Regions from separate parts of the Paracoccus seriniphilus genome, predicted to be linked through region 2. Evidence: riboswitches for the same ligand, from Rfam matches in the RefSeq annotation. Region 2 holds a riboswitch; each other region holds the start of a gene.

Region 1 (7,225 bases), on a different replicon from region 2:
CTCCTGGAATACCAGCCGGTCCGCGTGTTCACGTCGGTATTGTTCAGCGCCGCCGCGCCCACACGCAGCAAGACTTCATCCGCTGCGGGCTGGGGCACCGGCAGATCCTCGCGCCACTGCAGCTTGTCCAGACCGCCATGGCCGGTCAGAACCACGCCCTTCATGGTTTCGGGAACAGTCATCGCGATCACCTCGTCTTGGTAGAATGTTTGCTCTACTTGCTCGGGTAGAGCAAACATTCTACATGGTCAAGCATGAGCGATATGATGACCAGAATTTCAGCCGGGCTTGAGCGCGCATTCGCCACGGGTGGCTTTGCACAACCAAGCGTCGAGGATTTGCGCGATGCCGCCGGGGTCAGCCTGCGCACGCTGTACAAATACACCCCCTCGCGCAGCGACATGGTCTATGCCGCGCTGGAGTATCGGCACCGGCGCTATCTGGCGCATGTCCTTGATGATCTGCCTCGGGATCCGCGCCGGGCCGTGCTGGACCTGATGGATCGGGTCGGCGGTTGGATGATCGCCGAGGCCTCGCACGGCTGCCTGTTTCACGCCGCCGTTGCTGCCGCCCCCGGCGACGCAAGATTGCGCGACCTGCTGGAGCGCCACAAATCCGAGGTCGCTGCGCGTGCCGCAGCCGCAACCGGGCTGGAAGGTCGGGAAGTGGCCCTGTTGCTGATCGTGGAAGGTCTGACCCAGACCTGGCCTCTGCATCGGGAAAAGGCCGTCAGCAGTGCGAAGCTGTTGGCGCAGGGCTTGCTTGGCTCATAGATCGCAACCACGGGGAAACCCGCTTGCCTGCAGAGCGGCAAGGCCGCACCTTGCAAAACGGCCACAGCCGCCATCGGGCAGATCGGCCACGACTGGAACCGGACGCAATTCAGAGTCTTGATCAGGAATGTTATACATCCATATCGGCACCCAGAAGACCGGATCATCCTCCATTCAGCACGTTCTGAATATGAATGCGCCGTTTCTGGAAAAGCACTCGCTGCGCTATCTGCATGCGGGCCGCCAGAAGCCGGCTGACATGCGCATCCACCACAATCCGGTGGCGGCCATGCTGCTGTCGGGGGATGGCGCGCGTTTCGGCCGCGAACTGCACAGGGAACTGGCACGATCCCGGTGTCGCGATGCCATCCTCAGCGGCGAATTGCTCTCTCAGCCCGGCGTGGCGACACGCCTGCATGACATCCTGCCCGAACCCTTGCAGGATCAAACCAGGATCGTGGTCTATCTCAGACGCCCCGATCTTTACGTCGAGAGCCTGTTCAAACAGCGGGTCAAGGCCGATGCCACAACATCCACGGCCCGACAATTTCTGCGTCAGCATCACGCCAGGCTGCTGCACAGCCAGATCATCGACGAATATGCGGACAGTTTCGGAGAGCAGAGCATCATCCTGCGCCCCTATGACCCTTGTCACCTGCTGAATGGCAATGCTGTTGATGACTTTCTCAATGTCCTTGGCATCACCGAAACCGCCGATCTGATCACGCCGGCCGAGCCCGCCAATACTTCCTTTTCGCTGGCCTTCAGCCAGATGTCCGGGCTGGCCGTCCGACAACTGCAGCTGACCGCTCCGGCGATCACGAGCGCGGCCCAGAAACTGGCGCCGGCAGGAATTTCCAGATCGCGCGATGTCTATCATCTGGACAGACGCCGCTGGATCGTGTCGCAGCACGCCGATCAGATCGAAGCCCTGCGACGCCGGTTCCGACCCGATCTGGAGGCGCTGTTCGATCTGTCCGATCTGAGCGAAGGTGCCAAGGATCCCTTTCCGACCGAGAAAGAGCAGATCAAGTTGATGCGCGACGCCAGCGCCGCAATATTCAGGATATTGCCCTATCTGCAGGAAGAGCGGAAACCGCCATCGCTGCGCCGCGCAATCTCGCAATATTTGCCGGGATCGCCATTTCGGCACGGCTTCGCGTTTCGACGCCGCCCGGACGCTTGACAGCAGCATGCCATTGCCCGATGTTGCGCGCCATAAACGGGGGTGCTCACAGCGGGGCTGAGATGCGCATTGCAGCGCGAACCCTTCACAGCTGATCCGGGTAATGCCGGCGGAGCGAGGATCGCATGTTCATTGGCGCACAAGTGTCTCTTTATCCGATGACCTCGGATTTCGTTCAGGTCATCATGTCCGGGCTGAAGGCCCTGGACCCCTATCGTGACGATCTGCGCATCGAGACTGATGACATGTCCACGCTGATGGTCGGCGCGCCCGGTCCGCTGATTGATGCGATCCGCGACCTGTTCGCGACGACGGCACGCAATCCTGCCCATTCGACCATGCATGTCACCCTGTCGCGCGGCTGCCCCGGTGAACCCGATGATCCATCCTGCCGTTGCGACATTCTGGCCATAGCCCAGAATACACCGCTGGCGCAGCGACAGCTTCAGGCACAAGAGGCCGTGGCTGAAGCCCCGGATATGGGCGTGCAGATCGATGTGCAGTTTTCCCTGTATGTGCTGGGCCAGGATCGGCATATGGACGAAATCTACGGCTGCATCGAGTTCCTGAAATCCTCGGGCACCTTCCTGCGTTCCAAGAACTTCTGCACCCGCCTGCGCGGCGATGCCGGCGCGGTCTTCGAAACGCTGCGGCAGGCATTCCTGCGCTTTGGTCCAGCCGAGGGACATGTGACCATCGATCTGACCGCCTCGGCCAACAGCCCCAGCAAAGATTGAGGCTGCAGCGCAAGGAAAGCCTCATGCTGACCCGCGTCCTGCCGACCTTGATCCTTGCCGTCCTGCTGCTGGCGGGATGGGAGGTCTATTGCCACATGGCGGATGTCTCGCCGCTGATCCTGCCGCCGCCTTCCGGGGTATTCCGGGCGCTGATGCAGAACCGCGCCGAGATCGGCATGCATGCCGGTGTGACGCTGGCGGTGGCGACGCTGGGTTTTTCGCTGTCGGTGGGCTTTGCCTTTGTCACCTCGGTGCTGCTGCATTTCAATGGCTGGGCCGAACGAGGGCTGATGCCGCTGTTCGTGGCCAGCCAGACCGTGCCGCTGGTCGCGCTGGCGCCGCTGATGATCCTGTGGTTCGGCTTTGGCCTGCTGCCCAAGGTCCTGCTGGTGATCCTTGTCACTTTCTTTCCGATGCTGCTCAGCCTGTTGTCGGGCTATCGTCAAACCCCGCCTGCTTTCCGTGAATTGCTGGGGTCTATGGGCGCGGGCCGCTGGAGCGTATTTCGCCGCGCCACGCTTCCCTCGGCGCGTGCGGCATTTCTGGCGGGCCTGCGGATTTCGGCCACCTATGCGATCGTCGCGACGATCTTTGCCGAATATGCCGGGGCACGGCGCGGGCTGGGCATCTATATCCTGTCGGCCAAGAACAATTTCCGGGCCGATCTGGTGTTGGCCGCAGTGGTCGTATCGGCCTGCCTGACCCTGACCCTGCTGGGCGTGCTGCGGCTGATAGACCGGCTGACCGCCAAGGGGCCAGAGGCCCGCAGCCATGCTTGAGATCCGCAAGCTGTCGATCCGCACCAGAGAACGCGAATTGCTGTCAGAGCTGTCGCTTTCGCTGGCCGACGGGACCATGACCGCGCTGATCGGCCCCTCGGGCTGCGGCAAGACCTCGGTGCTGAAATGGCTGGCCGGCATCCTGCCCGATGCCATGCAGGAAAGTGGACAGTTGCTTCTGGATGGCGTCCCCGTGACACGCCCGCATCCGGCCCTGTGCTATCAACCGCAAAGCGATGCGCTGTTTCCATGGCTGACCATCATCCAGAATGCGGCCATCGGGCTGGAAATTGCCGGACTTTCGCGCGATCATGCCCGCCAGCAAGTGGCCCCGCTTTTTGCAACCTTCGGTCTGGAAGGCTGCGAGCAGATGTTCCCCGCTCAGTTGTCCGGCGGAATGCGCCAACGCGCAGCCTTCCTGCGCACCGTCGTTCAGGAAGGCCGCTTCATCCTGCTGGACGAGCCGTTCTCGGCGCTGGACGCCGTGACCCGCCTGCGCATGCAGGACTGGCTGCTGCAAAGATTGCACGAACGCCCGCGCGGAGTTCTGCTGGTCACGCATGATCTGCATGAGGCCGCGACGCTGGCAGACCGGATCATCGTCATGTCATCCGGTCCCGGCCGCATCATTGCCGATATCCCGGTAACCACCCCGCGCGACCAACGCGACGAAGCAACGCTTGCGCCCCTGCGTGACCGATTGAAATCCCTGCTGCTGAAGGAGACCACGACTTGATCCGCCCTCTTATATTTGCCGCGACCCTGATCGCGCCCCTGTCGGCCCTGGCCGAAACGCCGGTGACCATCGCGTTGGACTGGACGCTGAACACCAATCATATCGGCCTTGTCGTCGCGCAGGATCGTGGATTCTACGAAGACGCCGGGCTGGATGTCGAGATTCTGCCCTATTCCGACACCAGTTCTTCGGCACTGCTGGCGGCGGGTGCGACAGATTTCGCCTATCTGACCTCGCTGGGTTTCATGAGTGCCAAGGCCGCCGATGCCGATCTGGTTGCGCTTTGGGCGACGATGCAGCACGAAAACGGGCGGCTCGTCTATAACAGCGACAATACCGAAATCACCCGCCCCGCCGATCTGTCGGGCAAGACCTATGCCGGTTTCGGCAGCGCATGGGAAGCCGCGCTGATCGGCACGATGATCGCAAATGATGGCGGGGAACCGGTCTGGGACACGGTCACGCTTGGCACCGGCGCCTATGAAGCGCTGGCCTCTGGCGCGGTGGATTTCACGCTGGAAGTCGCCACATGGGAGGGCGTCAACGGCGAGCTTCTGGGCCGCAAACAGTCATCCTTCACCTATGCCGACTATGGCATTCCCGACCAGCAGAACGGCTATATCGGCACCCGTAGCGAGGTTCTGGCCGAACACCCGGACATGGTGCGCGATTTCATGCTGGCAACCCAGAAAGGCTATGAATGGGCCGCCGACCATCCCCGCGCCGCCGCGCAGATCCTGATCCAGTCGGGCGATTTTCCCAATCAGGCGCTGGTCCATGCCTCGATGGTCGCCATTGCGGCTGGCGGCTATCTGCGCGACGGGGACACGCCGGTGGGCAAGATCGACGGCGAACGCTTTGCAAACATGGCGCACTTCCTGTTCGACAGCGGCGTTCTGAAGGACAGCGATGGCGATGTTCTGACATGGCCGGGAGATGTTTCCGACTGGTATGACCAAAGCTGGATGATCAACTGACGCCAGCCCCGCAACCGTTTTGAATTGAGCAGGCCGCCCTCTCTGGGCGGCCTTTGCTTTCGGACCATACCAGACTGGATACGTGTGGGATCACTCCATTTATTGTTCAACAATTTTTATTTCTAGTAGACTTATTTTTCAAAATCACCCTCTTGATTTATGTTTTTTGCGGTGGCTTTAATGAATTCGCGCGTCATGCATGCCGTGCAAATGACTTGAACTGAAACATGCGGCGAAAAAGCACGCTCCGGTCTCAGAGGGCACAGATGAAAGACATGCATCCCACCTCGATTCTCTCGATCCAGGGGCTGTCCGTCTCCTTTGGCACCAGTCAGGTCATTCGGGATCTCAGCTTTGACGTGCCGCAGGGCCGGACCGTCGCCGTCGTCGGTGAAAGCGGCTCGGGCAAGAGCGTGACCTCACTGTCGATCATGCGTCTCGCCGATCTGAATGGCGCCCGATATGACAGCGGCGCGATCATCCTGCATGACAAGGACGACTCCACCGATCTGCTGGCACTCGGCCAGGAAGATGTCCGCAGCATCCGCGGCAAGGACATCGCGATGATCTTTCAAGAGCCGATGACCTCTTTGAACCCGGTCTATACGATCGGCGATCAGATCGCCGAGGTCCTGATGCTGCACGAAAACATGTCGCGTCAGGATGCCCTTGCCGAGGCCGTGCGCCTGCTGTCTCTGGTGCGCCTGCCCGATGCGCAGGGCGTGATCCACCGCTACCCACATCAGCTGTCCGGAGGCATGCGCCAGCGCGTCATGATCGCCATGGCGGTCGCCTGTCGCCCCCGCCTGCTGATCGCTGATGAGCCGACAACCGCGCTGGATGTGACGATTCAGGCACAGATTCTGGATATCCTGCGTGACCTTCAGGCCGAACTGGGCATGTCGATCATCTTCATCACCCATGACATGGGCGTGGTCGCCGAAATTGCCGATGATGTGGTGGTCATGTGCAGGGGCGAAAAGGTCGAGGAAGGGCCGGTAGAGCGCATCTTTGCCGATCCCCGTCATCCCTATACCCGCAGCCTGCTGTCCGCGGTGCCGAAACTGGGCGAGATGACAGGTCAGGACTTTCCCTGCAAGACCCCGCTGACCATGCTGGTTGACGGCGAACCCCGGCTAGTCGGGGAGCGCCGGATTCAGGACACCGCGCAAACGGCGGGCGGCCCCTTGCTGAAAGTGCAGGATCTGTCGGTTCGCTTTGCCCTGAAAAAGACCTGGTATGGCAAGGTCACCCATGTCTGCCCCGCCGTCACCAATGCGCAGTTCGAGATCTATCCGGGCGAGACGCTGTCGCTTGTCGGGGAAAGCGGGTCGGGCAAATCGACCATCGCACGCGCGATCATGCAACTGAATTCGCCTAGTGCAGGCGATATCGCCTTTGATGGGAAACCGATGTCGCAAATGAACCTGGGCGAAAGGCAAAGGCTGCGACAGGAGATCCAGTATATCTTCCAGGATCCTTTTGCATCGCTGGATCCGCGCAGGACCGTCGGCTGGTCCATCGCCGAGCCTGTGCGCACCCATGGCCTGCTGGACAATGACCGCGATATCGCGCGGCGGACCGGAGAATTGCTTGAACGGGTCGGCCTGCCTGCCAGTGTCGCTTCGCGCTATCCCCATCAGTTCTCGGGCGGTCAGCGACAGCGGATCTGCATCGCCCGCGCCCTTGCCAGCAAGCCCCGCCTGATCATCGCCGATGAGGCGCTGTCGGCGCTGGATGTATCGATTCAGGCGCAGATCATCAATCTGTTCATGGATCTGCAAAAGGATGACGGGCTGGCCTATCTGTTCGTCAGCCACGACATGGCCGTGGTCGAGAAGATGAGCCATCGCGTCGCGGTCCTGTATCTGGGGCAGATCGTCGAGATGGGCAGCCGTCGGCAGATTTTCGAAGAAACCGCGCACCCCTATACCCGCCGCCTGCTGTCCGCCGTGCCCCATCCCGACCCGACGGTGCGTCGCATGCGCAGCACGCTTGAAGGCGAAATTCCCTCGACGACCCGCCGCATCGGGGAAG
Region 2 (7,225 bases):
AACCCCCACGCCTTGCGGCGCCAGAACCTAAATCTGGTGCGTCTACCAGTTTCGCCACACCCGCATCGGAGGGTCTATTAGCAAGCTGCGCGGGCGGGGGCCAGCCCGAAAATCACACCTCCAGCGCGCGCAGAACGGATGGTATCTGTTCGGGCAGATCATCGGCGATCAGACCGGGGCCGAATTGGCGCGCGGCCTCTGCGTGCAGAAGCGCGGCCAGACCGGCTGCATGGAATGGCGGGATCGCGCGCGCCAGAAGGCCGGCTGCCATTCCGGCCAGAACATCTCCTGAGCCGGCGGTTGCCAGCCAGGGAACATCCAGCGCCGAATGGATGCAGCACTCGCCTGTCGGGGCTGCCACCACGGTATCAGGACCCTTGAGCAGGACAACGGCCCCGGATCGCGCAGAAGCATCTCGGGTGGCATCGATGCGGGAATGACATGTTTTTCCGGCCTGATGCTCGGCCTTGTGCAGTCGGGCAGCGATATCGGGGAAGAGGCGTGAGAATTCGCCTTCATGCGGGGTCAGGACGCAGCGGTCGTGCAGTTGCGCCAAGAGGCTGTCATCTCGGGCGATGGCGCTGAGGGCATCGGCATCCAGAATGCAGGGCAGGCGGGTCTGCAAGGCTGTGGGCAGCAGTTCTGCGGCGCGATTGATGCCGCAGCCGGGTCCAATGCAGATGCTGCTGATACGGCCATCGGTCAAGAGATCTGCCAGAGCGGCGCCGTCATCAATGGGGCGACGCATCAGCGCATCGGGCGGGCCGGCATGTTCCGGCATGGCCGGTTGCGGCGGGCACAGCGTTACCAGCCCCGCACCAAGCCGCAGGGCCGCGCGCGCCGACAGCCGCGCTGCCCCACCATGGCCGGCTGCGCCTGCGACGATGATGGCATGGCCGTGCCGATATTTGTGTCCTTCGGGGGATTTTCCCAGCAGACGGGGCAACCCGGGAGCGGCGTCGCCAGGTCGTCGGATCGCATGCAGCGGTTGGCGTTGCGTGGCGGCCGCCCGGCGCTGCGCAGAGATCCCGATATCGGCGATCACGACCTGCCCCGAGAGCAGGCATCCGGGCCGCAGCAGGTGGCCCGGCTTGGGGCTGTCGAAGGCAATCGTCATCCGGGCATGGGGAGCACGGCTCAATTGATCATCGGGCCAACCCAGCATGGCGCCACAGTCCAGGCACAGCCCGCTGACGCAGTCGATGGCATACAGTTTGTCGCGATAGCGCGGATCGTCACTGCCAAGCCGCTTCAGGATGGCCATGATCCGATGATCGGCGGGCCGCGTCAGACCTGTGCCAAAGATCGCATCGACATAAATGTCCGCCGGCGCTTCTCCATGCAGTTGCTCGTCGCTGAGCGGATGGATTGGCCCCAGTTCCTGCCACAGCGCTTTCATATGCGCGGCATCCGGCCCCGGCATGTTGTCCAGTCCCAGAACCCGCACCGACCATCCCGCGTGATGAAGCTGTCGGGCCACCACATAGCCGTCGCCGCCATTGTTGCCCGGCCCGCAGAGAATCACGGCGCGTCCGGGTTTCGGGTTCGCCAGCCGGATATGCCCTGCGGCAAGGGTTCCCGCGCGCTCCATCAGTTGCAGGCCGGTTGCCGCGCCGCTGTCGATTGCATCGGATTCGATGGCGCGCATTTGAGCGGTGGTCAGAATTTCGGAACCGAATAGCATCATGTTTGCCTAAATAATAGCCATTACGCACAAATTATATGCAAATACGCCCGCTCTTGTGGGCCGCCGGAAGGTTCGGTCGCATGCCGCATTTACCCCGCCCATGAAACCCGCCAATCAGGCTACAGGCAAGCCGCGAGGAAGGATCAATTACGATGAAAAAGATCGAGGCGATCATCAAGCCTTTCAAACTGGACGATGTGAAAGAAGCACTGCAGGAAGTTGGTGTTCAGGGTCTGTCCGTCACCGAGGTCAAGGGCTTCGGTCGTCAGAAAGGGCATACCGAACTTTATCGCGGCGCAGAATATGTCGTCGATTTTCTGCCGAAGGTGAAGATCGAGATGGTACTGCCGGACGATCAGGTTGAAGCTGCTGTCGACGCGATTGTCGATGCCGCAAGAACCGAGAAGATCGGCGACGGCAAGATTTTTGTGTCGCCGGTGGAGCAGGCTATCCGCATCCGCACGGGCGAAACTGGCGACGACGCGCTTTAAGCGCGGCTCGGCCAAGGGAAACGACCCGCCCGGTTGCTGCGGCTGTCGGGCGAGAATTTTGAAGAAAGGGAAGAGATGGAAATCCAAGACGTCTTGAAGCTGATGAAGGACGAAGAGATCGCATATGTCGACGTTCGCTTCACCGACCCCAAGGGCAAGCTTCAGCATGTGACCATAGATGTGGATCTGGTCGATGAAGACTTTTTCGAAGAAGGCTTCATGTTCGACGGCAGCTCGATCGCGGGCTGGAAATCCATTGACCAGTCGGACATGAAACTGGTTCCGGATACCTCGACGGTTTATGTCGATCCGTTCTATGCCGAAAAGACGCTTTGCGTGCATTGCAATGTGGCCGAGCCCGACACGGGCGAAGCCTATAGCCGCGACCCGCGTGGCACCGCCGTCAAGGCCGAGGCCTATCTGAAGTCCTCGGGCATCGGTGACGCCGCCTATTTCGGACCGGAAGCCGAGTTCTTCCTGTTCGACGATGTGCGCTATTCCGTCACGCCGCAGAAGGTCGCCTATCAGATCGACGCTGTGGACGCGGCCTGGAACACGGACACCGAATACGAAATGGGCAACCAGGCCCATCGTGCGGGTCACAAGGGCGGCTATTTCCCGGTCAACCCGATCGACGCCTCCCAAGACATCCGTGGCGAAATGCTGACGACCATGAAACGCATGGGCATGAAGGTCGACAAGCACCACCACGAGGTTGCCAGTGCGCAGCACGAGCTGGGTCTGATCTTTGGTTCGCTGACCGAACAGGCGGACAACATCCAGAAATACAAATATGTCATCCACAATGTGGCCGCTGCCTATGGCAAGACCGCGACCTTCATGCCCAAGCCCATGAAGGGCGACAACGGCTCGGGGATGCATGTGAACATGTCGATCTGGAAAGACGGCAAGCCGCTGTTCGCAGGCGACAAATATGCCGATCTCAGCCAGGAGGCCCTGTATTTCATCGGTGGCATCCTCAAGCATGCCAAGGCGCTGAACGCCCTGACGAACCCTTCGACCAACAGCTACAAGCGGTTGATTCCGGGTTTCGAAGCCCCTGTTCTGCGCGCCTATTCGGCACGTAACCGCTCGGGTTGCGTTCGTATTCCGTGGACGGAATCGCCCAAGGCGAAGCGTGTCGAAGCCCGCTTCCCCGATCCCTCGGCCAACCCCTATCTGTGCTTTGCGGCACTGCTGATGGCCGGTCTTGACGGCATCAAGAACAAGATCGATCCGGGTGCTGCTTCGGACAAGGATCTTTACGATCTGCCGCCCGAAGAACTGGCCGAAATCCCGACCGTCTGCGGTTCGCTGCGCGAAGCCCTGGAAGAGCTGGAAAAAGACATGGACTTCCTGCTGGCGGGCGACGTGTTCACGCGCGACCAACTGGAGGGCTACATGGCCCTGAAATGGGAAGAAGTGTATGAATACGAACATACGCCCCATCCGGTCGAATATCAGCTGTACTACTCCTGCTGATCGCCGTTTCGAAGACAGTGGAAAGGGGCGCCGTTAGGTGCCCCTTTTCATTTCGGTTCCTTCACGCTGGCGTGCGGGACCATCACGAAAACGTATGGGGTGAAATATAATCCCGGGTTCCTGCGTATCGCCTGTCAGAGCCAACACGGTTCACGTCATCAGATACAAGGAGCCAATATCATGACCTTCAAGAGTTTTTCCGCTATCCTGACCGCCGTTGCCGTTCTGGGTGCTGCCCTTCCCGCCAATGCGGCCCGCCAGGCGCATGAACGCCCCGATTTCCCGGTCAGGGCCAAGGCCGAGATTACCCGTCAGGTTGCCGCTAAATCGGTCCTGATCGGCAAGGAGCTGGTGCGTCGCGACATTGACGGTGATCGGCTGATTACCGTGACCGTTTTCCCGTCCAGCGGGCTGATCGACCCTTCCAGCCGTGGTGACCGTTGACACATGACGGCATTTGCCGACGTGGAAACGAAGGGACGAAGAAACCGATCCCGTCACGAAAGACGCGCGAAAGCACTGCCTTCGCGCGTCTTTTCACATGTGTTCAGTGGCGGATCAGGCGGCTGGCTGTCCGGCCTGAATTGGAATGTCGTTCATTGCATGACGGTTGATCAGCTGCTTTTGCCGCGCACCCTTGGGAATGATACGGGCCGGTTGTGGCGCGTGCACGCGCGATTTCAGTTCCGGAAAGATCGAGAACAGCTCTTGGCGCGCCTCGAACTCCAGCGCGTGCAGGGCGGCGGGGCCGGTAAACAGGCTTTCCGTGGCACAGCCTTCGGCAATCAGGATCTCATGATCGTCGAACAGAAGGTGGACATAGGTAACGCTTTCGACCGCATCATCGATATAGACGCCGGGCAGGGGGCACAGGCGCACGGCAGAGATCAGAACCTCGTCCTGCCCGAACATCCGTTGGGCCACCTTGGAACGCACAAGCATGCGATGCTGACGCGACACGACCAGATCGCGATGGGGCAATCCCTCGCCCAGGGCACCGGCCGTGATCCGCACCGGGAAAAGCTTGTGATTGGATTTCAGTTCATCGCGATCGATCGTGCGGCGCGCAATCCAGCGGATCGTCTTGACGGTCTCATACCCGTTGGTTGTGGTCATCACCTGATCGCCGACCTTCAGGTCATCAATGAGAACGGCAGAGCCATCCGCCCCGGTCATCTGCGTTCCAAGCGTGAAACATACGGGCCCCAGATCGTCGCGAGAGACACCACCCTGGCCAAGGACAAATGTCGTGCTGACAAGTGTCGCATCCGTCAGGATCGAGCCGTCGGTAGGCGTGAAATAGGCAGTGCCATCCGCCATTCCAAAGGTGATTCCCGTGATGGTCTGTTCGCTGCCATCAGCCAGACGAACTGTCACCGTATCGCCGGGGAAACTGTTCGAGATCGGCTCACCATTGAGTTCGTCACCCGAGCTGCCGAGGATTTCATCATCGTCATTTTCGTCGGTAAGCGTGACGAGGCTGACGGTCAGGACCGTTCCTTCAGGCGGAGGCGCGTATGGATCAAGCGTCCAGACTTGCTCGTTGAAACTCGTCGGCATCGGGTAAAATCTCACTATCTGAAAAATATATTGAATAAACTTTACGACAGTCCGGGCCTGAATGGAAACGTTCTTTGGGATAGGTTCGCTGCGTGCTTTCCGGAGTGATCGATTCTTCGACAATGGTTGACAATAGCCGGCAGTTCGGAAATCTTGCGCCCTGTCAGGGGAGTCCCGCCGAAGGGACTGAGAGGCTGATTGGCAGGGCAACCTGCGGTGACGCGACCCTTTGAACCTGACCCAGTTGAGACTGGCGTAGGAAGACCGAGGGACGAATCGCGTTCCTTGGGCCGTTGCGGCCGATCATGGCCGTTACCGGTCGCTTTCTGCCTCATACATCATCTCGGGTCTTTTCGAGTTGTGCTTGAGGAGACGCGCATGAACGATCAAAGACCTATCCCGCAGATCACCACCGGCCCCTTGCCGGCCTCCCGCAAGGTCTGGCACGCAGGCGAGCTTCATCCCGACATTCGCGTGCCCATGCGTGAGATCGACCTGCATGTTTCGGCCATGGAGCCGCCGGTCACCGTCTATGACAGTTCCGGTCCCTATTCCGATCCCGAGGCGCAGATCGACATCAACAGGGGGCTGCCGCGCCTGCGCGAAAGCTGGATCATGGCGCGCGGTGATGTCGAACGCTACGAGGGGCGGCAGGTCAAGCCCGAGGACAATGGCTTTGTTTCGGGCGACCGGCTGACGCCTGAATTCCCGGTTCGCAATCAGCCATTGCGCGCCAGGAAGGGCAAGGCGGTCAGCCAGATGGCCTATGCCCGCGCCGGTATCGTGACGCCGGAAATGGAGTTCGTCGCAATCCGAGAAAATCTGGGCCGGCGTGCCGCCAAGGAGAAACTGGTGCGCGACGGACATGACTGGGGTGCATCCATTCCCGACCATGTGACGCCGGAATTCGTCCGTCAGGAAGTGGCCAGCGGGCGCGCGATCATTCCCGCCAATATCAACCACCCCGAAATCGAACCCATGGCGATCGGCCGCAATTTCCTGGTCAAGATCAACGCCAATATCGGCAATTCGGCGGTGACCTCCTCGATGGAAGAGGAAGTCGAAAAGATGGTCTGGGCCACGCGTTGGGGGGCCGATACCGTCATGGATCTGTCCACCGGGCGCAATATCCACAACATCCGCGACTGGATCATCCGCAACAGCCCGGTGCCGATCGGCACGGTGCCACTGTATCAGGCGCTGGAAAAGGTCGGCGGCGTGGCCGAGGATCTGTCCTGGGAGGTGTTCCGCGACACGCTGATCGAACAGGCCGAGCAGGGCGTGGATTATTTCACCATCCACGCTGGCGTGCGCCTGCCTTTCATCCATCTGACCGCCGAACGCGTGACCGGCATCGTCAGCCGTGGCGGTTCGATCATGGCGAAATGGTGCCTGCATCATCACCGCGAGAGCTTCCTTTACGAGCATTTCGACGAAATCTGCGACATCATGCGCGCCTATGATGTCAGCTTCAGCCTGGGTGACGGGTTGCGGCCTGGCTCGATTGCCGACGCCAATGACGCTGCCCAATTCGCCGAGCTGGAAACCCTTGGAGAGCTGACGCAGATCGCCTGGGCCAAGGATTGCCAGGTGATGATCGAAGGTCCGGGTCATGTGCCGATGCACAAGATCAAGGAGAACATGGACAAGCAGCTGACCCATTGCGGCGAGGCGCCTTTCTATACGCTTGGGCCGCTGACCACCGATATCGCGCCGGGCTATGACCATATCACCAGTGCCATCGGTGCGGCGATGATCGGTTGGTTCGGCACCGCGATGCTGTGCTATGTCACCCCCAAGGAACATCTGGGCCTGCCTGACCGCGACGACGTGAAAACCGGTGTGATCACCTATAAGATCGCCGCCCATGCGGCCGATCTGGCCAAGGGTCATCCGGCGGCGAAACTGCGCGATGACGCCCTGTCACGGGCCCGTTTCGAGTTCCGTTGGGAAGACCAGTTCAACCTGTCGCTCGACCCGGAAACGGCGCGCTCGTTCCACGATC
Region 3 (7,225 bases), 1.0 Mb from region 2:
GGCGTCAGGACATGATGCGACAGCGCCAGATGAGGCTGGGCCAGAGCCTGATAGAGCGGCCAGAGCGGGCAGGAATCCACCGGGCGGGGCAAGGGAAAACCATCCGTCGGACGGCGTAGGGTCAGGCTGCCCGAACCGTCGCAGATCAACAGACCCGCACGTTCGAACCCCGCCGGGCGCAGGATGGCCAGCCGCCGCATCACCAAGTCCAGCGGTCGGCCCAGCATGGCGGCGATCTGCACGGGGTCACCGCTTTCCGCGGCGGCGGCGCTCAGGGCCTCATCCGGCAGCGCCTCGGCATCCTCTTGAAAGCGCTCCAGATGCTGTTCGGCCATCATTCGCGCGACATCCGAGGCCAGGTCGTCGGATTCGGAAATCGGCGGAAAGCCCGCCATCATCCATGCCTCGACCTCTTCCTGCGGGGTATGGATGCTGCCTTCGGTCTCGAAACTGTCCAGATAGCGCACCAGTGCCTGGGCCGTATGGGACAGACGCAGGCTGTCCTGATTGAGGTTGTCGTGAAAACGCTGCCGCCATTCATCCGGTATCTCGTCACCCTCTGACAGGATCGACGCGGTCGAACGCAGCGAGGTGACGGCCGACAGAACTTCGTGCAGCGTCGTCAGCAGATAGGGATCCTGCGTCATCCGGTCAGAAAGATCGACCAACTGCGCGGACAGAGCCTCGGCCTGTCGTGATGTCGTCACCACCACCGAGGCCCATCCGGGAAAACGGGCCAGAAACTCTGTCGCATGATCCAGTTCGGGCAACGGTTCGGCCATTCCGGGGGGCAAACGCGCCGCCGCCTCGCGCAGGGCGGCAATACGTGCCTCTTCGCGGCCCTCGGCCAGTTCTTCAGAAGCTACGCCCAGCACTTCAGCCAGCCTTGCAACCAAGGCCTCACCGGCGGGGCGGTGGTTGTGCTCGATCAGATTCAGATAGGCGGGGGAAATCCCGGCGGCGCGGGCAACATCGGCCTGTCGCATGGACAGCGACAGGCGCCTTTCCCGAATGCGGGTCCCCGTCAGGACATGTCTGGCGCTGCGCGATTTCATGCCCCTATTGAAACCCCGCCGCGCATCCGAGGCAAGCGGCTTGCGCCAGCCGCCCCCGATCAGAGCACGATGCCGTGGCGCCCGGCCAGATCGGTGAACAACTGCCAGGCCACACGGCCCGAGCGTCCGCCACGCGTGGCCTGCCATTCGATCGCCTCGGCACGCAGCGTCTCGTCGTCGATCTTCAGATCATAGGCATCGCAATAGCCGCGCACCATCGCCAGATATTCGTCCTGACTGCAGGGATGGAAGCCCAGCCACAGGCCGAAACGGTCCGACAGGGATACCTTTTCCTCGACCGCTTCACCGGGATGGATGGCCGAGGCGCGCTCATTGTCGATCATGTCGCGCGGCATCAGGTGACGCCGGTTCGAGGTCGCATAGAGAATCACATTCGACGGCCGGCCGCTGATGCCGCCATCCAGAACCGCTTTCAGCGATTTGTATTGCGTGTCGTCATGGCTGAAGGACAGGTCGTCGGAGAACAGCAGAAAGCGCTTGTCGGTCGCACGCCCCAGAATCGCCAGCAACCTGCCGACCGAACCCAGATCCTCGCGCGCGATCTCGACCAGCACCAAAGGCAGGCCCTGCGAGACAGCCTCGGCATGAACCGCCTTGACCAGCGAGGATTTCCCCATGCCGCGCGCGCCCCAGAGCAGGGCGTTATTGGCACCAAACCCCCGCGCGAATTGCAGGGTATTGGCCAGCAGCGTTTCCTTGGCGCGTTCAATGCCGACCAATTGCACCAGATCGACGCGTGATACCGTGTCCACCGGCACCAGCATGTCCGGGTCAGCGCGCCAGACATAGGCGGTCGCCTCGGTGAAGCTGGGGGCAGGCTGTGGGGCCGGAGCCAGTCGCTCCAGCGCCTCGGCAATCCGCGTCAACGCATCCGATGACATCCCCGTATCCTTCATGGCCCCGTCCTTCATTCCCCAGTGTCCTTCATTCCTCAGTGTCGTCCCACAGCCCCTGCGCGCGCAGTTCGGCTTCGCGCTTTTTCTCGATCCGGCGCACCAGATGGATCGAAATCTCGTAAAGCCCGAAGACGACCACGAACAGAACCACCTGCGAAATCACATCGGGCGGCGTCGCAAAGGCGGCCAGCACGAGAATCGCCACGACGGCATAACGACGCACCGAGGCAAGCCCTTCGGCAGACACCAGACCGGCCTTGCCCATCAAGGTCAGCAGGACCGGCAGCTGAAAGCTGAGTCCGAAGGCCAGGATGAACTTGGTGGTCAGCGACAGATATTCATCGACCGAACCCTGAAAGACGATGGCCGCCATCGGGTTGTCGCCGGCAGCGCCCGCCGTGCCGTCATCCGGCAGTGTCAGCGGCCCCTGCTGAAAGCCCAGGAAGAAATCATAGGCCATGGGCAGGATGATGTAATAGGCAAATGCCGCGCCCAGAAAGAACATGATCGGCGAGGCCAGAAGGAACGGCAGGAATGCCTGTTTCTCATTGCGATACAGGCCCGGCGCAACGAAGCGCCACATCTGATAAGCGATGACCGGAAAGGCCAGCGCGAAACCGCCCAACAGCGAAATGCGGATGGCGACAAAGAAACCTTCCTGCAATTTCAAAAGGATAAGGCCACATTCCTGTTCCCGCGCCTCAAGCGCGTGACAGATCGGCTGTGTCAGGAAATTGTAGATCGGGTTCCAGACCGTATAGCACAGGACCATTGCCACCATGAAGGCGATCATCGACCAGATGATGCGCGTGCGCAGTTCGGCCAGATGCTCGATCAGCGGGGCCGAGCTGTCGTCCAGATCATCGTCCTGTTCGGTTTTTGCCGTCACGTCAGTCGTCTTTCATGTCACTGCGCCGCACGGCATGAAGCTGCCGCGCCCCCGCAGGCTGGGTCGCTTCGGATGTGGCAGGGGCAGCCGGTGCTGGCGCAGAAGCGCCAGTCTTGCCCTCTTCCGGAGCCTTGGCCCCGGAGGGTCCGGTCCCGAGGCCCGGATCCGGCTTGGCCGTCTCTTTCGGGCCGGGAACCTTGGGATCCCATTTCTCGAAACGCTCTGCGGCGCGATCCAGCGCGTCCAGCCCCAATGCCTTTTTCGAAGTCAGCGATTTCATGTCGCGCAAGCTGCCCGCGGCCTCATCCAGCCCAGAACCCTTGGCGGCATCTTCCATCGCCGAGGTGAATTCGCGCGCCATTCCCCGCGCCTTGGCGGTAAAGCGCCCCAGCGAATGGAACAGATGCGGCAGATCCTTGGGACCGACCACGATCAGCGCCACAACGCCAATCACCAAAAGCTCGGTCCAGCCGATATCGAACATGATGTGCCGCGCCCCGTCCGAATCAGCTGCGGTCGGTGTTGTTCGGCGTCACGTCGCGCGCCTGTTCACCGGGCGTATCCGTGGTGTCCTCGACGGCTTTTTCGATCTCTTCCGAGCCGTCCTTGACGCCTTTCTTGAAGGCCGTGATACCCTTGCCCACTTCTCCCATGAGGGACGAAATCTTGCCACGTCCGAACAGGACCAGCACGACAACCGCGATCAGAAGAAGGCCGGGAAGGCCGATATTGTTCAGCATACGAAACTCCCTTGTCGGACGGATCCTCCGCCCGCGGGTCAGATTTAGGGCCTTGCAGGCAGGATTGCAAAGCCCGAATCGGTCACGATTGAGTTCGGGCGCATTCTATTTTCGGTTCCTGCGCTTGGCAGAGCATCCGACGCGGGCGATAAGGTGGCATGGACCTGTCGCTTTACATCACCGCATTCGTCACGCTGTTCGTGGTCATCGACCCGATCGGGCTGACCCCGATCTTCATTGCGCTGACCCCCGGAATGAATGCCGCGCAGCGCCGCCATATCGGCTTTCGCGCCGTGGTCATTGCCGCCGTGCTTCTGATGCTGTTCGGTGTTGCGGGCGAAGCGATCCTGTCTGCCGTCGGCATTTCGATCTCGGCCTTTCGTGTCGCAGGCGGCATGCTGCTGTTCCTGACCGCCCTCGACATGCTGTTCGAAAGGCGCACCGAACGTCGCGAGGGTCAGGGCAGCGCCGATCCCGAGGCGCAGGACCCTTCGGTCTTTCCGCTGGCCATGCCGCTGCTGGCCGGACCGGGCGCATTGGCCACGATGATTCTGCTGGGCGGACAGGACAGCGGCTGGCTGCATCTGTTGCTGATCAATCTGGTGATGCTGGCAGTGCTGCTGATCGCGATGGTGCTGTTTCACCTGTCCACCCCGCTGGCACGGGTTCTGGGGCGCACCGGTGTCATGGTCGTCACCCGTCTGCTGGGCATGTTGCTGGCCGCGCTTTCCGTCCAGTTCGTCTTTGACGGATTGAAGGGATCGGGGCTGTTCTGATGGCGACCGATGACGGCATGCGGCTGGCCTATTACATCGTGCTTCTGGTGGTGATCGGCGGCGCAGTGCTGTTCGAACTGTCTGGTCGCGGCAGCAAGGCGTTGCGGCAGTTGGGCCTGTGGGTCGTGATCTTTGCCGGCGCGTTCTTTGCCTCGGAACTGTGGATGAATGGCGGCCTGTCCGGTCAGCGACAGATGGTCACCAGTGGCGGGCGCATCGAGATCCCCGCCTCGCGGGACGGGCATTTTCACCTGACCGCGCAGCTGAATGGCGTCCCGGTCCGATTCATCGTCGATACCGGTGCCTCATCCATCGCCCTTGGCCCGGAAGACGCGCGACGCATCGGTATCGACACCGGAGATCTGGCCTATATCGGCACCGCCATGACCGCCAACGGTCAGGTCAAGACCGCGCCCGTGACCATCGACGAGCTGGCCATCGGCGATATCCTCGACCGCAATGTCCGGGCCTGGGTCATCGATGGTGATCTCGACGGCTCCTTGCTGGGCATGTCCTATCTGCGGACATTCGCCCGCGTCAGCTTTGAAAGCGATCTGCTGATTCTGCAGCGCTGAGGCTCTTGCCAGGCGCATCGCCCTGTCCTATCGTCGCGCCATTCCGTTGGGGTGCCCTGCTTGTCGGGGCTGAGAGGCCGCGTGCCAACCCATCGAACCTGATCCGGGCAATGCCGGCGTAGGGAACGGAGACAGAGTGGCCCCAGATCGCGCCACATCTCTTTGTCCCATGCCGCATCCCGAAAACGGAGGACGGCATGAAGGGCTCGGCAAGGTTACTGATCATCGCGGGATCCGACAGCGGCGGAGGCGCCGGGATTCAGGCCGATATCAAGACAGCTTCGGCACTGGGGGTCTATGCGGCGACCGCGATCACGGCCATCACCGCCCAGAACACCCAGGGCGTGCAGGCGGCGCAGGCGGTCTCACCCGAGATGGTTGCCCGGCAGATTCGCTCGGTTCTGGATGACATTGGCGCGGATGCGGTCAAAATCGGCATGCTGGGGTCGGCCCGGATCGTGCAGACCGTGGCGACCGAACTGCGCGATTTCGACGGCCCCGTGGTGCTGGACCCGGTCATGGTCGCAAAATCGGGCGACAGGTTGCTGGAATCCGACGCCATCTGCGCGCTGATCGGCCAGTTGCTGCCCCGCGCCACCCTGTTGACCCCCAATCTGCCCGAGGCCGCGCAACTGCTGGACCAGCCATCGGCCAGATCGGCCAACCAGATCTGCGAACAGGGTGCCGCGCTGAAGCGGCTGGGGGCGCGTGCGGTTCTGATGAAGGGCGGACATTCCCCAGATGCGGATTGTACCGACTGGCTGATCAGCGATGAACCGCCGCAGCATTTCACCTCGCCCCGGCTGGCCACATCCAACACCCATGGCACGGGCTGTTCGCTGTCTTCTGCGATCGCTGCGGGCCTGAGCAAGGGCGCATCGCTTGGCGAGGCCGTGCATGACGCCCATCACTGGCTGCATCGTGCAATTGCGCAGGCCGACGGGCTGCAGATCGGCAAGGGCCATGGCCCGGTGCATCATTTCCACGAGGTCTGGGCATGAAAAATCTTTTCACCGTTCTGGGCGCAGGGGTCGCGGGCCTCTGTGTGGCAACCGAACTGACCCGGCGCGGCGCCGCCGTGCAACTGGTCGATCCCGCCGGTCCGGCGGGACAGCATGCCTGTTCATGGTGGGCCGGCGGCATGCTGGCCCCCGATTGCGAAGGCGAAACCGCCGAGGAACCCGTCGTCCGGCTGGGCCGCGAGGCCGAGGGCTGGTGGCAGGCGGCAGGCGTTCCCGTCACCCGCCGCGGATCACTGGTGCTGGCACCGGGGCGCGACCGGGCCGAGCTGGACCGCTTTGCGCGGCGCACCGAAAACCATCGCTGGCTGGATCGCGACGAGTTGGGTCGGGCCGAACCCGCCCTTGCCCCGCGCTTTTCCCGCGCGCTGCATTTCTCGGCTGAATCACATATCTGCCCGCGTGACGCGCTGGACATCCTGACCCGCAGTCTGGCCAGCCAAGGGGTGCCCGTTCAGGCGGATGCACCGCGCGGGCAGATCATTGACTGTCGTGGGCTGGCCGCCGGGGACCGCCTGACCGACCTGCGCGGCGTGCGCGGGGAAATGGCGGTGTTGCGCGCGCCCGAGGTCCAGATATCGCGCCCCGTCAGATTGCTGCATCCGCGCCACCCGATTTACATCGTGCCGCGCGGCGATGGCGTCTACATGCTGGGCGCGACTCAGCTGGAAAGCGAGAATCGCGGCCCGGCGACGCTGCGCTCGGTCGTGGAACTGCTGAACACGGCCTACAGCCTGGACCCGGCCTTTGCCGAAGCCGCCGTGCTGGAACTGGGCGCCGATGCGCGCCCGGCATTCCCCGACAACCTGCCCCGCATCCGCCGTCATGAAGACAGGATCTTCGTGAACGGCCTGTTCCGCCACGGCTTCCTGCTTGCCCCCGCCATGGCGCGGATGGTGGCCGATCTGGTTCTTGAAGGCAAAATCCCCGAGGTGATGGATGAAGATCATGGTGAATGGCACCCCGCATGAGGTCGCCGCAACAACATTGGACGAGGCCTTGACCGAGCTTGGGTTTACCGATGCCCGCTTTGCCACGGCCGTGAATGAATCCTTCGTTCCAGCCGACCGGCGGGGCGATCAGCGACTGGAGGCCGGCGACCGGCTGGAAATCCTGTCGCCGATGCAAGGGGGCTAGGATGGTGCAATTCTATGACTGCGATCTGCCTTCGCGCCTGATGCTGGGCACGGCGCAATATCCCTCTCCGGCCGTATTGGCCGAGGCTTTTCGCCGCTCGGGTGCGGGGATTGCAAC
Region 4 (7,225 bases), 1.2 Mb from region 2:
CGTCGGGCCATGCCACCCAGCCCGACCTGTTCCATGACCTGTGTGACACGGCGCTTTTGAGATGCATCCAGCCGCAGATCGGGACGCAGGCCCAGCCCGATATTCTGTGCCACGCTCAGATGTGGAAAGAGATTCTGGTCCTGAAACAGAAAGGATACCGGTCTCTGACCGGGCGGCGTTTCGGTGATATCCTTGCCCCGCCACAGGACGTGCCCGGCATCCGGCGTCAGGAAGCCGCCGATCATCGAAAGCAGGGTGGATTTCCCTGATCCCGACGGGCCGATCACCGCAATGCGGGCACCCGGTTCGACCGTCAGATCGGCCATCAGCCGAAAGGATTCTCGCGTCAGGCGCAAGTCCAGCAATTCAAGCAAGGCGGCCTCCGCGGTCAAAAAGCCAGAACAGGGCAAAGCTGATGGCCATCAGCAACACCGCACATGCCGAAGCATCCGCCATGCGATAGGAATTCATCAGCTGGTACAGCTTCAATGGCAAGGTCGGCTGATCCGTCGCGAAAAGGGTGATCACACCCAGATCCCCCATTGCCAGCGCGGCTGCCAGCCCGGATGAAAAGCCAAGCGGGGCCGCCAGTCTTGGCAGGGTCAGCAGGCGCAGGCGCGCCATGCCGGTCATGTTCAGCGATTCGGCCAGCCGCCCGTAGTCGGCCCGCAATGTCTGTGCTGCGGGTATCAGTGCGCGCAGCCCGAATGGCAGCGCCATGACCGCGTTGATCAGAACCGTGACCGGCAGTGCAAGATCATCGGTCGAGAGATGGCCGCGCAACAGGATGAACAGCCCTGTTCCCAGCACCAGCGGCGAGGCGACCAGCGGCAACATGCCTGCGGCCTCCAGCCAGCTCTTGTTGCTCCGGGCAATCGTCAGTGCAAGGGTCAGGCATAGCCCCGCCGCGAGCAGAGCCGAAAGCAGGGCCATCACGATGGAACGCAGCGCGGCAGCCCAGACATCGGCGGGCAGGGCAGGGATTCGGGGAAGGCCCTGAACGGCCACCGCGCCGATGGGCCACAGCAGGAACAGCGTCGCCAGCGTGATTGCAATGGCATCCGCCAGGCGGTGAAAGCCGCGCGGAGCAGCCGGACCCCGATCAAGGTCCAGTCCCGCGCCAAAGGCAGCCGGTGCCACGATGTGGCGTGCCATCAGCAAGGCTGCAAGGCTCAGCGCGATCTGCACAAGTCCCAGCGCGGCCGCGCGCCCCAGATCGAAATCAAAACGGAACGCCTGGTAGATGGCCAGTTCAACCGTGGTGGCCGAAGGACCGCCCCCCAGCGCCAGCGCTACCGTGAAGGATGTCAGGCAGACCAGGAACACGGCCAGACAGACACCCGGCAGGACCGCGCGCAGCATCGGTCTTTCCAGATGGCGGCTCATGTCGGCGGGCGCAAAGCCAAGGCTTTCCGCCAGGCGGAAACGTTCGACCGGAATGCTCTGCCAGCCCTGCAGAATCAGGCGAACCGACAGGGGCAGATTGAAGAAGACATGGGCCAGGATCACCCCTTGCCAGCCATAGACAGAAAATTCGCCCAGGCCGATGGCACGCAGCGTCTCGTTGATTGCGCCAGTCCTGCCGAATACGGCGATCAGCCCCATGATCGCCACGATCACGGGCAGGATGAAAGGGGCCCCCAGCAGGGTGACAAGGGCCCTGCGTCCCGGAAAGCGCCGCCGAGCCAGCGCACGGGCCACCGGCACCGCCAGAATGGCGGACAGCGCCGCCGACAGGGCTGCCTGCCAGATCGTGAACCAGACGGCGCGCCAATCCCATATCTGCAGTGCCGACAGACCCCTGGCCTGCCATGCAACTGCGGCCAGCGTGCCCAGGATCAGCGCGGCCAGCCCCGAAGCGACCGCGATTCCCCCGGCATCGCGCCTTACCGCGAAAATGCCTGCAGCCATTCATCCAGCGCCGGTTTGCGCAGCTCTTCTGCCTCGTCTTCGCTATAGAAAAGGGTCTTTTCGGGGCGCGGAAGGTTGCGCATCACCTCGGGCCATGCGTCCTGATCCAGCTTGGCGGGCAGGGACCAGTTGGCCAGCGGAATGGTTTTCTGGAAATCGGGCGTCAGGATCCAGTCCATGAAGCTCTGAGCCAGTTCCGGCTGATCGGTCGAGGCAAGCTGCGCGGCCAGTTCGGCCATGAAGTAATGCCCTTCGGGAAAGATCGCGGCATGTTTGCTTTGATCGTCTTCGGCGGCAATATGATAGGCGGGCGATGTCGTGTAGGACAGAACCATATCGGCCTCGCCCTCGGTGAACATGCCATAGCTTTCCGACCAGCCCTTGGTCACGGTCAGCACCTTGGGCGCCAGCCTTTCCCAGGCCTGCGCGGCGTCGTCACCATAGATGGCCTTGACCCACAGCAGCAGTGCCAGCCCTGAAATCGAGGAACGTGGGTCCTGCAGGACGATCTTCAGGTCGTCAGGCGCTGCCAGCAGCTCTTCGAAGCTTGCGGGCGGGTTTTCAAGACGCGTGTCGTCATAAATGAAGGCGGTTTCACCCCAGTTATAGGGCAGAAAGATGTCATCCTGCCATGCGACGGGCAGAGACAGATTCGACACATCCTGACCATGCGGCGCAAACAGCCCCGAGGCACGCGCGCGGGCGGTGACGTCGGTGTTCAGGCCAAAGACGATATCGGCCTCGGTCTTCTCGCCCTCCATCAGGATGCGGGGCAGGATGTCGCCAGTGACGAATTTCAGATCGCATTCGCAGAAGGATTCGAAACCTTCCTCGATTTGCGGGCCGGGACCCCATTCGCTGGCGATGTAATCGCCGGCATAGACGGTCAGAACGGGCTTTTCCTGCGCGGCTGCTGACGTGGCGGTCAGCAGGGCAAGGGTCAGGACAGTCGGTTTCAACATCGCCGGGCCTCCTTTCAGGTTCTGATTGCGAAAGAAAGGACAGCGAAACCTTCCCTCCGCCGGCGCTAACCGGATCAGGTTCAACGGGTCCGCGAATCGCGTCTCAGCCCGGTGCCGGGCCCCCCGAGGTATGCGATGAACATAGTGCGGCGGATGAATGCTGCAAGGTGAAAGCGCGGTTTTCAAGCCGGGCGCAGACAGCTAGAACCGCCTCTAACCGCAGATGAAGGACCCCCATGAGCGATCAGCCCACCCCGATGATGGCGCAATATCTTGCGATCCGCGAGGCGAACCCCGGCGCGCTTCTGTTCTATCGTATGGGCGATTTCTACGAGATGTTCTTTGATGACGCAGTGCAGGCCGCCGCCGCGCTGGACATCGCCCTGACCAAGAGAGGCACGCATGGCGGACAGCCGATCCCGATGTGCGGCGTGCCGGTCCATGCGGCCGAAGGTTACCTGCTGACCCTGATCCGCAAGGGCTTTCGCGTTGCCATTGCGGAACAGATGGAAGACCCGGCCGAGGCCCGCAAGCGCGGCTCGAAATCGGTCGTGGCGCGCGATGTCGTGCGGTTGGTGACGCCGGGCACGCTGACCGAGGAAACCCTGCTGGAGGCGCGGCGTCACAACTTTCTGGCAGCCTTCGCGCAGATCCGCGAGGAAGGAGCGCTGGCATGGGTGGACATTTCGACCGGCGCATTTCAGGTCATGCCCTGTCCCCTGTCGCGCCTTGCGCCGGAACTGGCGCGGCTGGCACCGCGCGAATTGCTGGCGCTCGAGGGATCGGGGCTGGAAGATCTGGCGGCCGAATCCGACGCGCAACTGACCGATCTGCCTGCAGGCGCCTTTGACAGCACCGCCGGCGCGCGCAGGCTTTGTGCGCTTTACGGCGTGGAAACATTGGACGGCTTTGGCAGCTTTGAACGCGCCGAACTGTCGGCAATGGGTGCGATCGTCGACTACCTGGATATGACTCAAAAGGGCAAACTGCCGCTGATGCGCCCACCGGTCCGCGAATCCGCGGGAGGGGCGATGCAGATCGATGCGGCAACCCGGCGCAATCTGGAGCTGACGCAGGCCCTGTCCGGTGGCCGCGAAGGTTCGCTGCTGACGGCGATTGACCGCACGGTGACGGCAGCAGGTGGACGCTTGCTGGAGCGGCGCATCAGTGCGCCGTCGCGGGATCTGGCGCTGATACAGGCCCGGCAGGACGCCGTGGCGCAACTGGTCGAGGATCGGCGGCTGGCCACTGATCTGCGCGAGGCCCTTGGCCGCGTGCCCGATATGGACCGTGCGCTGTCACGTCTGGCGCTGGAGCGCGGCGGCCCGCGTGATCTGGCTGCGATCCGCGCTGGTCTGACGCAGGGGGCGCTGATTGCCGAAACGGTGGCACCGGATTCCGCGCAGATCCTGCGCGAGGCCGCCGCCGATCTGACCGGCCATGACGAACTGATCGATCTTCTGGATGATGCCTTGGTCGCCGAACCGCCGTTGCTGGCCCGCGACGGCGGCTTCGTTGCGCCGGGCTTTGACGAGGATCTGGACGAGACCCGGCGTCTGCGCGACGAAGGTCGCGCGGTGATTGCGGGAATGCAGGCGCAATATGCGGAACTCTCGGGGGTCAGCAGCCTCAAGATCAAGCATAACAACGTGCTGGGCTATTTCATCGAGACGACCGCCACCCATGCTGAAAAGATGCTGGCGCCGCCCTTGAATGAGACCTTCATCCATCGCCAGACCACGGCCAATCAGATCCGCTTTACCACCGTGGAACTGTCCGAGCTGGAAACACGCATCCTCAATGCCCGTGACCGCGCACTGGAGACCGAGCGAGAGATATTCGCCCGGCTGCGTTCGGCGGTGCTGGCGCAGGCGGGTCCGATCGGGACAGCGGCGCGGGCGCTGGCCGAGATCGACCTGACAGCCGCCTTTGCCGATATTGCCGCAGGTGAGGGCTGGACGCGTCCGCAGATGGATGACAGCCGTGCCTTTCAGATCGAGGGTGGCCGTCACCCTGTTGTCGAACGTGCGCTGAAGCGCAAATCGGAAAGCTTCGTGGCCAATGACTGCGACCTGACCAGCGGGGAAACACCTGCAATCTGGCTGCTGACCGGTCCGAACATGGCGGGTAAATCGACCTTCCTGCGCCAGAACGCCCTGATCGCGGTGCTGGCGCAGGCGGGCTCTTTCGTGCCGGCCCGGCGCGCGCATATCGGTCTGGTCAGCCAGCTGTTCAGCCGCGTGGGGGCCGCCGATGATCTGGCACGGGGGCGGTCGACCTTCATGGTCGAGATGGTGGAAACCGCGGCGATCCTGAATCAGGCCGATGATCATGCTCTGGTGATTCTGGATGAAATCGGGCGCGGCACGGCGACCTGGGATGGCCTGTCCATTGCCTGGGCGGTGATGGAGCATCTGCACGCCGCCAATCGTTGTCGCGCCCTGTTTGCCACCCATTACCACGAGATGACGGCCCTTTCCGCGCGTCTGGACGGGGTTGAAAATGCGACTGTGGCCGTGCGCGAATGGGAAGGCGATGTGATCTTCCTGCACGAGGTGCGCAAGGGCGCGGCAGATCGCAGTTATGGGGTGCAGGTGGCGCGGCTGGCCGGGCTGCCCGCTTCGGTGGTCGAGCGCGCGCGCGAAGTTCTGGATGCGCTGGAATCTGGTGAACGCCAGGGGGCCTCGCGCCCGGCAGCCCTGATCGATGATCTGCCGCTGTTTCGCGCCGCGCCCCCTGTGGCCCAGCCCGCCAAAAGTCAGGCCAGCCCTCTGGACGCGCGGTTGAAAGACGTGCATCCCGATGCAATGTCCCCGCGCGAGGCGCTGGAACTGATCTATGAACTCAAATCCCTGTCCGGAGATACCGCATGAGCTATAACACTTTCGGTCGCGAATTCCGGTTCACCACCTGGGGAGAAAGCCACGGTCCTGCGCTTGGCGCGACCGTCGATGGGACACCGCCCGGCGTGCCGCTGAGCGAAGAGTTCATCCAGCAGTTCCTGGACCGTCGGCGCCCCGGCACGTCGAAACACACGACCCAGCGCAAGGAACCCGATCAGGTGCGCATCCTGTCGGGCGTGTTCGAGGGTCGCACCACCGGCACGCCGATCCAGCTGATGATTGAAAACACCGACCAGCGCTCCAAGGATTACGGCGAGATCGCGACCAGCTTTCGCCCCGGCCATGCCGATATCAGCTATCATCTGAAATACGGCCTGCGCGATTATCGCGGCGGCGGGCGTTCCAGCGCGCGCGAAACCGCTGCGCGGGTCGCGGCGGGCGGTGTGGCGCAGGCGGTGTTGGCGCATCTGCTGCCCGAACTGAAGATCACCGGCTACATGGTGCAGATGGGCGAGATGCATCTGGATCGCGCCCGCTTTGATCCGCAGGCCATTTCCGGCAACCCGTTCTTTCTGCCCGATGCGACCGCAGTCCAGGCATGGTCGGATTATCTGGATGGCATCCGCAAATCCCGGAACAGCGTCGGCGCGGCGCTCGAAGTGCTGATCCAGGGCTGTCCCGCCGGGCTGGGTGCCCCCGTCTATGCCAAGCTGGATACCGATCTGGCAGCAGCCATGATGTCGATCAACGCGGTCAAGGGCGTCGAAATCGGCGAAGGCATGGCTGCCGCCGCGCTGACGGGCACGGAAAATGCCGATGAAATCCGCATGGGTCCGGACGGTCCGCAGTTCCTGTCCAATCACGCGGGGGGGATTCTGGGCGGAATCTCGACCGGGCAGGACATCGCGGTGCGCTTTTCGGTCAAGCCGACCAGTTCGATCACAACGCCACGCAAGACGATCAACCAGCATGGGCAGGAGGTCGATCTGATCACCAAGGGCCGTCATGATCCCTGCGTCGGAATCCGTGCCGTGCCGGTGGCCGAGGCCATGGCTGCCTGCGTCCTGTTGGATCATCTGATGATGGATCGTGCCCAGACCGGCGGGAAACGTGGTGAAATCGGCTGAATGTGACAACCGCAGGGTGTCGGCCGGGCTTCTGGTCGGTGCTGTTACATAACTGTCATCTATTTGTCGTGTGAGCGTCATTCTTCACGCTTAGGTCGGGGGCAGCCCTTTCAGGGAAATGACCGACCCAGGAGTGATCCATGAACACCACGAAATTCACCGTATCGGCGATTGCATTGATCGCGGTTTCGGCGACCGCCGCCGCTGCACGCGACCAGATCCGCATCGTCGGTTCGTCGACCGTTTTCCCCTATACCCAAGCCGTGGCAGAAGAATTCGCCAATCAGACCGGAGCGCCCGCGCCGATCGTCGAATCGACCGGCACCGGTGGTGGCATGCAGATCTTCTGCGAGGGCATTGGTGAAGATACCGCCGATCTGAC

Evidence for each region. Region 2 has a riboswitch for thiamine pyrophosphate ahead of thiC (phosphomethylpyrimidine synthase ThiC). Riboswitches for the same ligand answer to the same signal wherever they lie in the genome.
Region 1: it holds a riboswitch for thiamine pyrophosphate, as region 2 does, so the genes downstream of both, JHW44_RS19090 (YkoF family thiamine/hydroxymethylpyrimidine-binding protein) here and thiC (phosphomethylpyrimidine synthase ThiC) in region 2, are expected to answer to the same signal.
Region 3: it holds a riboswitch for thiamine pyrophosphate, as region 2 does, so the genes downstream of both, thiD (bifunctional hydroxymethylpyrimidine kinase/phosphomethylpyrimidine kinase) here and thiC (phosphomethylpyrimidine synthase ThiC) in region 2, are expected to answer to the same signal.
Region 4: it holds a riboswitch for thiamine pyrophosphate, as region 2 does, so the genes downstream of both, JHW44_RS13390 (thiamine ABC transporter substrate-binding protein) here and thiC (phosphomethylpyrimidine synthase ThiC) in region 2, are expected to answer to the same signal.

What each region holds. Positions count from the first base shown of each region.
Region 1 covers NZ_CP067132.1:133,916-141,140, forward strand. Annotated here, with positions in the region: gene JHW44_RS19075 (alcohol dehydrogenase family protein) at 1-182, opposite strand, end outside; gene JHW44_RS19080 (TetR/AcrR family transcriptional regulator) at 255-773, shown strand; gene JHW44_RS19085 (hypothetical protein) at 901-1,959, shown strand; TPP riboswitch at 1,988-2,094, shown strand; gene JHW44_RS19090 (YkoF family thiamine/hydroxymethylpyrimidine-binding protein) at 2,085-2,696, shown strand; gene JHW44_RS19095 (ABC transporter permease) at 2,720-3,475, shown strand; gene JHW44_RS19100 (ABC transporter ATP-binding protein) at 3,468-4,211, shown strand; gene JHW44_RS19105 (ABC transporter substrate-binding protein) at 4,208-5,188, shown strand; gene JHW44_RS19110 (ABC transporter ATP-binding protein) at 5,455-7,225, shown strand, end outside.
Region 2 covers NZ_CP067129.1:1,146,965-1,154,189, forward strand. Annotated here, with positions in the region: tRNA gene JHW44_RS05670 (tRNA-Leu) at 1-64, opposite strand, end outside; gene JHW44_RS05675 (NAD(P)H-hydrate dehydratase) at 113-1,687, opposite strand; gene JHW44_RS05680 (P-II family nitrogen regulator) at 1,840-2,178, shown strand; gene glnA (type I glutamate--ammonia ligase) at 2,254-3,660, shown strand; gene JHW44_RS05690 (hypothetical protein) at 3,841-4,104, shown strand; gene JHW44_RS05695 (Hint domain-containing protein) at 4,219-5,220, opposite strand; TPP riboswitch at 5,376-5,499, shown strand; gene thiC (phosphomethylpyrimidine synthase ThiC) at 5,599-7,225, shown strand, end outside.
Region 3 covers NZ_CP067129.1:2,172,646-2,179,870, forward strand. Annotated here, with positions in the region: gene JHW44_RS10620 (short-chain fatty acyl-CoA regulator family protein) at 1-1,055, opposite strand, end outside; gene JHW44_RS10625 (ATP-binding protein) at 1,115-1,957, opposite strand; gene tatC (twin-arginine translocase subunit TatC) at 2,001-2,861, opposite strand; gene tatB (Sec-independent protein translocase protein TatB) at 2,863-3,345, opposite strand; gene JHW44_RS10640 (twin-arginine translocase TatA/TatE family subunit) at 3,368-3,601, opposite strand; gene JHW44_RS10645 (MarC family protein) at 3,760-4,377, shown strand; gene JHW44_RS10650 (retropepsin-like aspartic protease family protein) at 4,377-4,952, shown strand; TPP riboswitch at 4,990-5,094, shown strand; gene thiD (bifunctional hydroxymethylpyrimidine kinase/phosphomethylpyrimidine kinase) at 5,150-5,953, shown strand; gene JHW44_RS10660 (FAD-dependent oxidoreductase) at 5,950-6,942, shown strand; gene thiS (sulfur carrier protein ThiS) at 6,920-7,108, shown strand; gene JHW44_RS10670 (thiazole synthase) at 7,110-7,225, shown strand, end outside.
Region 4 covers NZ_CP067129.1:2,731,914-2,739,138, reverse strand. Annotated here, with positions in the region: gene thiQ (thiamine ABC transporter ATP-binding protein) at 1-374, opposite strand, end outside; gene JHW44_RS13395 (ABC transporter permease family protein) at 367-1,911, opposite strand; gene JHW44_RS13390 (thiamine ABC transporter substrate-binding protein) at 1,887-2,873, opposite strand; TPP riboswitch at 2,908-3,009, opposite strand; gene mutS (DNA mismatch repair protein MutS) at 3,110-5,746, shown strand; gene aroC (chorismate synthase) at 5,743-6,843, shown strand; gene JHW44_RS13375 (substrate-binding domain-containing protein) at 6,984-7,225, shown strand, end outside.